Regions from separate parts of the Halobacillus sp. BAB-2008 genome, predicted to be linked through region 1. Evidence: riboswitches for the same ligand, from Rfam matches in the RefSeq annotation. Region 1 holds a riboswitch; each other region holds the start of a gene.
The links. Region 1 has a riboswitch for cobalamin ahead of D479_RS03870 (ABC transporter substrate-binding protein). Riboswitches for the same ligand answer to the same signal wherever they lie in the genome.
Positions count from the first base shown of each region.

Region 2: linked by a shared signal. The riboswitch ahead of D479_RS05145 (hypothetical protein) and the one ahead of D479_RS03870 (ABC transporter substrate-binding protein) in region 1 are both predicted to bind cobalamin.
Region 3: linked by a shared signal. The riboswitch ahead of D479_RS09520 (ribonucleoside-diphosphate reductase subunit alpha) and the one ahead of D479_RS03870 (ABC transporter substrate-binding protein) in region 1 are both predicted to bind cobalamin.
Region 4: linked by a shared signal. The riboswitch ahead of D479_RS15160 (DUF4430 domain-containing protein) and the one ahead of D479_RS03870 (ABC transporter substrate-binding protein) in region 1 are both predicted to bind cobalamin.

Region 1 is NZ_ANPF01000013.1:30,402-32,603, reverse strand. Features, by position in the region: gene D479_RS03875 (cobyric acid synthase) at 1-534, shown strand, start outside; cobalamin riboswitch at 618-792, shown strand; gene D479_RS03870 (ABC transporter substrate-binding protein) at 936-1,919, shown strand; gene D479_RS03865 (iron ABC transporter permease) at 1,882-2,202, shown strand, end outside.
Region 2 is NZ_ANPF01000018.1:22,873-25,074, reverse strand. Features, by position in the region: gene D479_RS05150 (SDR family oxidoreductase) at 1-637, opposite strand, end outside; cobalamin riboswitch at 803-1,000, shown strand; gene D479_RS05145 (hypothetical protein) at 1,164-1,364, shown strand; gene mmgD (citrate synthase) at 1,403-2,202, shown strand, end outside.
Region 3 is NZ_ANPF01000038.1:13,345-15,546, forward strand. Features, by position in the region: gene D479_RS09510 (alpha/beta fold hydrolase) at 1-91, shown strand, start outside; gene D479_RS09515 (class I SAM-dependent methyltransferase) at 160-837, opposite strand; cobalamin riboswitch at 1,029-1,206, shown strand; gene D479_RS09520 (ribonucleoside-diphosphate reductase subunit alpha) at 1,347-2,202, shown strand, end outside.
Region 4 is NZ_ANPF01000069.1:77,008-79,209, forward strand. Features, by position in the region: gene sigX (RNA polymerase sigma factor SigX) at 1-397, opposite strand, end outside; gene D479_RS15155 (ECF transporter S component) at 498-1,022, opposite strand; gene D479_RS15160 (DUF4430 domain-containing protein) at 1,029-1,430, opposite strand; cobalamin riboswitch at 1,578-1,755, opposite strand; gene D479_RS15165 (ATP-binding protein) at 1,805-2,202, opposite strand, start outside.

The sequences.
Region 1 (2,202 bases):
CTGGGGTTGGACCGCGCTGTCAGAAGGCTTCACCTTCAAGGAACCATCATCTTCGGGATTTGCGGCGGCTATCAAATGATGGGGGAGAAGATCCATGATCCTCAAAAAGTAGAATCTGAAGCCATCGAAGTGGAAGGGATCGGGATTTTTCCACTAAAGACGACAATGCTTACAGAGAAAAGGACGGTTCGCTCAAGCATGAAGGTTCATTTCTCGGGAGAAGAGCTGGATATTCAAGGCTATGAAGTCCATATGGGACAGACAGAGAGGACGGGGGATGTCGATTCCTTCCTTGATGGTTCCGTAAGCGATGGAGCATATGGGACGTATTTTCACGGTGTGTTCCATAACGACAAGTTCCGCCACCTGTTTCTCAACCAGCTTAGGAAACGAAAAGGATTGCAGGAGGCGGAAGCGCACGTGTTGTATGAACAACTCCGGTTGGAAGCTTATGATCGTTTAGCAGCGCACGTCACAGGTTTTTTAGACGTAGATAGACTGGAAGACATAATGGAGCAGTACCAGCGTAGATAGGAGCAGAAGCAGGGCCCCTATGAAGGATATGACAAGATTTACTTTTTTCCGACGGGATTCTATAATAGAATCATCACAAAAATTCGAATATTCCGCGATCAGGTCCTACATGCTGTAGGTGAAAAGGGAAATCGGTGTAAATCCGATGCGGTCCCGCCACTGTAACGTTGAGGAAAGCTGCGTGCCACTGTTTGTACGGGAAGGGCAGCTTGACGATGAAACGGAGCCAGGAGACCTGCCTGACGTGTTCGAGAAGAGACTTTCGGGTTAAAGGTCTGCTTCGAACGAGCGTGATGTGTGCGTTTATTTATCAGCGTGTATCATTCCGCCTCCTTCGACGACCGCCTTTTTCTTAGAGAATGGCGTTTTTTTGTGAGCAAAAATAGGGAGGGGAATGATACATGAAAAGAACACACTGGTTCATGCCGTTTGTTATCGGTATGCTTCTGATGTTTGCTGTCGGGTGCAGTGACGATTCCAATGAAACGGAGCAGGGCGCAGATGCTGGTGCGGAGGAAACGACCGATCAGCAGGGAAATTCTGCCGACTTCCCGGTCACGGTCACAGACGGAAGCGGAGAGGAAGTTACGATCCAAGAGGAGCCGGAGACGATCGTATCGTTAATACCCAGCAACACAGAAATTACATTTGCGCTCGGTCAGGGCGATAAGTTGATTGGTGTCGATACATACAGCAATTATCCGGAGGAAGCAAATGATATAGAAAAAATTGGAGCTCAGGAAATGGATGTGGAGAAGATTTTATCTTTAGATCCGGATCTTGCGCTGGTGACAGATTTCCACCAGGAGAATAATCGCGATATTCTAGATAAATTCGAAGAATCCGGTATCGACGTTGTTGTTGTCGACAGTGCGGAGTCTTTTGATGCTGTATATGACCATATCGAACTGCTTGGTGATGTGGAAGGGGCATCCGAAGAAGCGGATGAGCTTGTAGGCGACATGCAGTCCAGCTTGGAGAAGATCAAAGAGAAGGCAGAAGCTGTCGAGGAAAAGAAACGGGTTTGGGTGGAGGTCGCTCCTAGTCCTGATATTTATACAACCGGTACAGGAACCTTCATGAATGAGATGCTGGAGGCGATCCATGCCGAAAATACGGCTGCCGACCAGGAAGGTTGGGTGAAGATGACGGAAGAGGAAGCCGTCCAGAAGAATCCTGATGTCATCATCACCACTTACGGCTACTATGTCGATAATCCTGAGGAGCAGGTGCTTGACCGAGCGGGATGGGCGGAAGTTCCTGCCGTGAAGCAGGAACAGGTCTTCGATGTGAATAACGATACGGTGACGCGTCCGGGACCGCGTTTGATCGATGGAGTAGAGACGCTTGGAAAGCTCATTTATCCAGAAGTATTTACTGAATAAGATCGGGTGGATGTACATCTTGTTGGGAGGGTTCGTACTTGGTGCGACCCTTCTTGGCGTTTTAAACAGCAGTGTCGATTTCCCGATCCCGGTTGTCCTCGATCTTCTGCTTAATAAAACGCTCGGGATTACTTTGCGGGAAGAGACAGTCGAGAAATCCACCGAACTGATCATTTGGGAAATACGGTTTCCACGGGTACTGCTGGCGCTTCTCGTAGGTGCTTCCCTTTCCATTGCAGGTGCTGCTTTCCAAGGATTGTTGAGGAACCCGCTGGCTGATCCG
Region 2 (2,202 bases), on a different contig from region 1:
CAGCATCGCGGACGGTCGTATTTCCCCCGACCACTTGGAATTCCTTACCGATTGTCGCCTCATTTTCCAATGTCGCAAGAATGACGCTCGCCACGTCTTCACGGGAAATTTCCCCGCGTTCGACTTTCTCTGCCGCTTCCACTTCACCCGTACCCGCATCGTTCGTCAACATTCCCGGGTGGATGATCGTGTAATCCAGATCCGTTCGTCGCAGCCAGTCATCTGCATAGTGCTTCGCAATGACATAAGGAGCGAAAGAAGCCGGTGCTTCCTGAATCGCTTCCCGCGTCGTATCGAAAGAACTGATCATGACGTAGCGCTTCACACCTGCCTGCTTCGATGCTTCGATCGTCTTCACCGCACCGTCAAGGTCGATCATTACTGTTTTATCAGGGCCGGTATTCGGACCGGATCCCGCTGTAAATACGACAGCGTCCACTCCTTTAAACGCTTTTGCAATGGTTTCCGTGTCGTCTTCCAAGTCAATAAGGACCGTTTCGGCTCCTAAATCTTTGAAGTAGGACGCCTGCTCCTCTTTGCGGATCATAGCGACGGCTTCTACTTTTTCGCTGTCCTGGATTTTCTCAACCAGATGTTTACCGACTTGACCATTTGCACCTACTACAAGAACTTTCACTCTCACTCATCCTTTCTATGGAAAACATACATGGTATAGTTTGTTCACCTGTAAGATATGTAACCTTTTTTTATAAAAAGCAAACATCCCAGCTGTTCCTACCACGGGGAAGAAAGGAAAATATTGTTTATTTCTGGATTGTTTGATATATTGAACTGTGACAACTGAATACGTTTTGATTCGGGTGCAGGCGCACAAATGCTGCCTGCTTAAAAGGGAAACCGGTGAAAAGCCGGTGCTGTCCCGCAACTGTAATTGGGAGCGAACTGAAGGACCACTGTCCCCGCCATCAGGTGGGAATGGGAAGGGTTCAGGGAGCGATGATCATAAGCCAGGAGACCTGCCCGTTTCAGCGAGCATCATGTACCTACGAGGATAGGGGGTGTGAAGTGCCGTTTCAGGAGAAGGATGGATACGCATGGCTGCGGATCTTATTTGCTTTTCCTAGGAAGAACGCAGCTTGACAACTTCTTGGGGAAGTTGTTTTTTTATTGGCTTTATTTCCGAATGAAATAGAGGTGTCTCTATGAATGATCCGATAGACAGCTATATCGACCTTTTTAAAGCATCTATTATGAATCAGTTCTACGCCTCTCTTCCAAGTACACTGGAGGAGACGTTCGAACAATGGCAGAAGGAATGCCGTGACTCGGAGGAACGAATTCGTTTAGAAAAAGCATACGCCCTTGTCCGCGAAGAACTTTTCGGTAAGCATTCGCTGTCCTGATCTTATTTTTGTAAGCGGTTACTATAAGGAGGATGTCTATGCCTGATCAAATGATCTATCGACCTGGTCTTGATGGTGTGATTGCTGCTGAGACGCAGCTTTCCTACCTGGATACAGAGAAAGAGGAAATTGTCATCCGCGGCTATGAACTGATTGAGCTTGCCGGCTGTAAGACCTATACAGACTTGATTCATCTTCTGCTTCACGGCAGTCTCCCTGCAGGTGCAGAACGATCAAATATCGAAGCTAATTTAATAAAGGAATATTCCCTGCCGCAAGGTTTTTTTACGCTTTTCGAAAAGCTTCCGTCCTCTACACACCCGATGGATGCGCTGCGCACAGGTGTTTCCGCCCTTGCCGGTCACGATGAAAGGCTGGAAGACCGCTCACCGGAGGTCATGCGTACGACAGCGCTGCGTTTATTGGCTAAAATTCCGAACATCGTCGCTAACAGTTACCACATCCTGCAGCAGGAACCGGTCATCGAGCCCACGGAGGAACTCTCTTACAGCGCGAATTTCTTATACATGATCACCGGTACGATACCATCGGAGCAGGAGGTGAAGTTCTTCGACCTTTCCCTGTTGCTCTACAGCGAGCACGAAATGCCGAACTCGACCTTCACCGCCCGGGTCATCGCATCGACGAATGCCGACCTGTATGGTGCCTTGACCGGTGCCGTCGCCTCCTTAAAAGGGAATCTTCACGGCGGTGCGAATGAAGCGGTCATGCATATGCTGCTTGAAGGCAAGACGACCGACGGATTCCGTCACCTGCTCTATGAAAAGCTCCAGAAGAAAGAAAAGGTGATGGGATTCGGTCATCGAGTGTATAGGAA
Region 3 (2,202 bases), on a different contig from region 1:
CCTCCATGAGCTTGCGGAAGTCGACAGAATAGTGGCTGAATTCTTGTGGGAAACAGCACCCATGCGTTCGACAAGCGGTGAGCATCCTTAATCCAACAAAAAAAGTCCGGAGTTTGCTCCAATGCGCCTTGATGCATTGGTAAGCAACTCCGGATTGTTTTATTCTTTTTCGAAAATAAATACCCACATGAATGTAAGTGCCTGCTTTAATTCTTCTTCAAGCCCAGCCAAGAGACTGTCCTCGACACCACGCTTGTAAACCCCTTGTCCAGCTATTGATCTCCAACCTGTCTCTTCTGCCATCTTCTTCAATTCCCACGGCATCATCGTATTGCATATGACTTGTTCCCCGAACAAGCGGCGATAGCTGTTGGTCCTCGGCATTGCCGTCGGACCAAGCAGTGCGATACAAAGTCTTCCCCCAAGCTTCAGTATCCGCTTCATCTCATTAAGCCCCTGTGAAGGAATCTCCGTCCATTCCAATGAATTGACCGCCATGGCACTATCAAACGAATCATCTTCGAAAGGTAGAGCAGTTAGATCCCCTTGGACGAAGGTAAGTCCTTGTTCCCTGACTCTGGCATTCGCCTTATCAATCATGTCTTTCGACAAATCAACCCCTGTGACCTCATATCCTTCCTGCCAAAGCCGGAAAGATCCATAGCCGTCTCCACAGCCGAGGTCGGCTACTTTTCCTTTCGGGATATGATTCTCAAGAAAGGGAAGGATCGTACTTCGACTTCCTTCGTCCCACATTTCCTTGCTTTTTGAACTCCACATCCCGGCACGGTCGTCCCACTGCCTTTCTGCTTCTTTATGCCAATTGAACTTGACCATTTCCTCACTCGCCTTTCCGCTTCTTTTATATATGCTTCTTATAAAATTATACCTTACACCAATGCGCTGTGTCTGGGTTTTGATGCTTGGAGGTATTTGTTGTAGAATGGAAAAGGCTTGAATGTTATTTCGTTGTCCGTTATGATAGAAACACAAGATAAGCTAATAAAATTAATCTGAACAACTACATATAGTATTTGCGAACAGAAGATGCCACAAGGCTTAATAGGGAATCCGGTAACCAATCCGGAGCTGCCCCCGCAACTGTACGCATCCGCGAAATGGAAGATTCCACTGTGCCGCGCACGGGAAGGACCAGAGTAAGATCGGATGCCAGCCAGGAGACCTATCTTCGTTCGGCAGAGTTTCAACTTCTTCGGGGATTGAGAAGATGAAGCGATGGAACGAGGACTTTTTTGTGTCTCGCATCGTTTCATGGTTTCATCCACTCCCTTTCCCGGAGTGGATTTTTTATTTTATATGTAGATATCAGATCAAGGAGTGAAACCATGAGCGTATCAGCAATTAAAGACCAATGGAAAGAAAGATTAGAAGCTTGGAAAACCGAGTTCCCTATGCTTGATCTGGATCGCATCATCCATAAAATTCCTAACTTAGGTTTTGAACATATGACGGAACAGGACCAGCGCCACGCTCTTATTCTCGAGTGTCTGGCTGAGGTCGATGAAATGGAACCGGATTGGACATTTGCAGCCAGCAGAATGCTGCTTGAGCAGATGTATGAGGAAGCTTCCAGTAACCGCGGAACAAACAAGGAATATGAAGATTTTCATGGTCTAATCTGCACGTTGATTAAGAAAGGCATCTATTCCGAGAAGCTGCTTACATATTACTCAGAGGAAGATATATACCAATTAGAAGAAGCACTCGCCCCTGAACGTGACCATCAATTCACCTACATTGGTTTGAAGACATTGAGTGACAGATATATTGCAAGAAGTAAAGAGAAAGAAGTTTATGAACTTCCTCAAGAGCGCTTTATGATCATTGCAATGGTCTTAATGTCACAAGAAGAAGCACCAAAACGGTTGGCACTCGTAAAAGAAGCCTACTGGGCTTTGAGTCATTTATACATGACTGTAGCCACCCCGACTTTAGCAAATGCGGGGAAACGTTATGGTCAGCTGAGCTCCTGCTTCATCGATACGGTAGATGACAGCCTTCAGGGCATCTACGACAGCAACACAGACATCGCCAATCTCAGTAAGCACGGAGGAGGAATCGGAGTCTATCTCGGCAAAATCCGCAGCCGCGGCAGTGATATCCGTGGATTTAAAGGGGTTTCCTCCGGCGTCCTTCCTTGGATGAAGCAGTTAAACAATACAGCCGTGAGCGTCGATCAGC
Region 4 (2,202 bases), on a different contig from region 1:
AATAGCGGAGTATGAGCACACTCCTCTGATTAAAAGAACACTTATCCAAAGCTCTGTACATTTCCTTCACCTCTTCGTTCATTACAGCCACTTCCTCAGGCAGAGGGAGACCATCGCGTAAGCTCTCCTTATTCTTCGTCCAATCAAATGTTTCTATAATACGATCCCTTTTTCTCTTCTGCTTCCGAAAATAGTCGATGGCCACGTGACGGGCAATGGAAAGCAGCCACGTCTTTTCTGAGCTTTGCTTTCGAAAGGAATGATAGGATTTTATGACACGTATGTACACTTCCTGCACGAGATCTTCTGCAACAGCACGGTCCTTGACCATATAGATAAGAAATTGAAATAAATCCCGGTGATGTTGCTTATACAGTTCATCAAAGAACGATTTCAAAACAGTACCCCCTGAATCACCTATGTATATAGTCGTAACAAATAGGAGATCGTTACACTACCTATACTAATACGAAAAAAAAAGAAAAAGCTACCCTGTTCTAGGGCAGCTTTCCTGCTGGGTCCAATCTATGGTTTGTTAATGGGTAACGTCTGAACAACCGTCCTAATACAGGAGCCATAACAATCAGAAAAACAGTGTTTGAAACCGCATGATTGATGTCCATAGGAATCCCTGCCAGATAATAGGCCCAGAAGGGCTGTCCTGCGACATGCATCGTGAGAGACAGGACAAAGCCATAGAAGATACCACTCAAAAAACCATATACAGATAACAACCATACCGGAAGCTTAGGAAGAATCTTACCTAAGATACCTGCTCCGACACCGATTAAACCCCAGGCTGTTATCTGCCATACGGTCCACATACCCATGCCGAGGAGGAGGTTGGAAGTCAGTGTCGTTACGAAAGCAACCAGTACACCTCCAACTGGACCCAGCCAAAATCCGGCGATGATAATAATCGCCGTTACAGGCTGGACATTAGGAATATTGGCAAGAGCCATTCGGCCCGCAACAGCTAATGCTGACAGCATGGCAATCAACGTCAGTTTATATGTGTTCATAGTTGGTCATTCCCACGCATGATAATCGAAGGTAACCTGATCTCCATCTTTCAATTCATAATCTTCTGCGCCGACTTGACCTTCTTCTCCATTGACGGTGTACATCCATGCTTTCTTTTCATCGCCTCCAACACCTTCAATGGAGTTGATGAATCCTCCGGACTGTTCCACTTTGAAATTGTCCTCCATCACCTCCATCAGATTCGCACCTTCTTCGGCAGTAATTGATTCAGAAGCAATTTCTTCGGCACCATTATCTTGTGAAAGCTCCACCTCTACGGTAATTTCCTGTTCCTGCTGTTCGGTCGTTTCTGCACTCTTTTCTTCATCTTCCTGCGCGCCGCATCCTGCCAAAACACCGACGGCAAGGAAGGCCGCCATCATCAGGCGATACCATTTCTGTAACATTTTTTTCTCCCCTTCTGTCTTTTTGAGGGTTTTGAGTAGCCACAAATAAGAGCCTGCCCCTGTTGGGACAAGCTCTAAGACGAACCAATAGAAGCGGGACTGGCCGCCATTCACCGATCGGTTGCCTCAAATACTCAATCCTCGAAGTATTGAAACGCGAGATCAGGCAGGTCTACTGACTCGTGCGTCATCCTTCCAAGGCTCCTTCCCGTTATCCACAGTGGATCCACCTTTTCGTCGGCACTCACAGTTGCGAGGACAGTTCCGGTTTCCTTACCGGATTCCCATTTTAAGTCTTTCAGACACCTGAATTCTCATTTTATACAGTTCCTTTTTAAGCGTACACGAAACCGTCACAATTGGCAATAAGGGGATTACCCATGAATGAAAGGGATGCGGAAGGTAAAGGTCGTCCCTTCCCCAAGCCTGCTGTGGACGCTGATCTCCCCGTCGTGCCCCTCGACGATGTTCTTTGCAATGGCGAGACCGAGACCGGTTCCTTTCTTATAATCCTTCGTTTTTCGCTTCCTGGATTTGTCCGCCTTATAGAAGCGTTCAAATACAAATGGCAGGTCTTCTTCAGCAATGCCCATACCGCTGTCGTTTACCGAAGCGACCCAGTCATTCCCGTCTGGAACGACCGTCACATTTACTTCTCCGCCTTCTTCTGTGTGGCGGATGGCATTATCAATCAAGTTCGTGAACACTTGTTCAATACGATCCGGATCAAAGGTAAGCCTGCCGAGTTCAGGAGCAAGATCAAGCGTAAGGT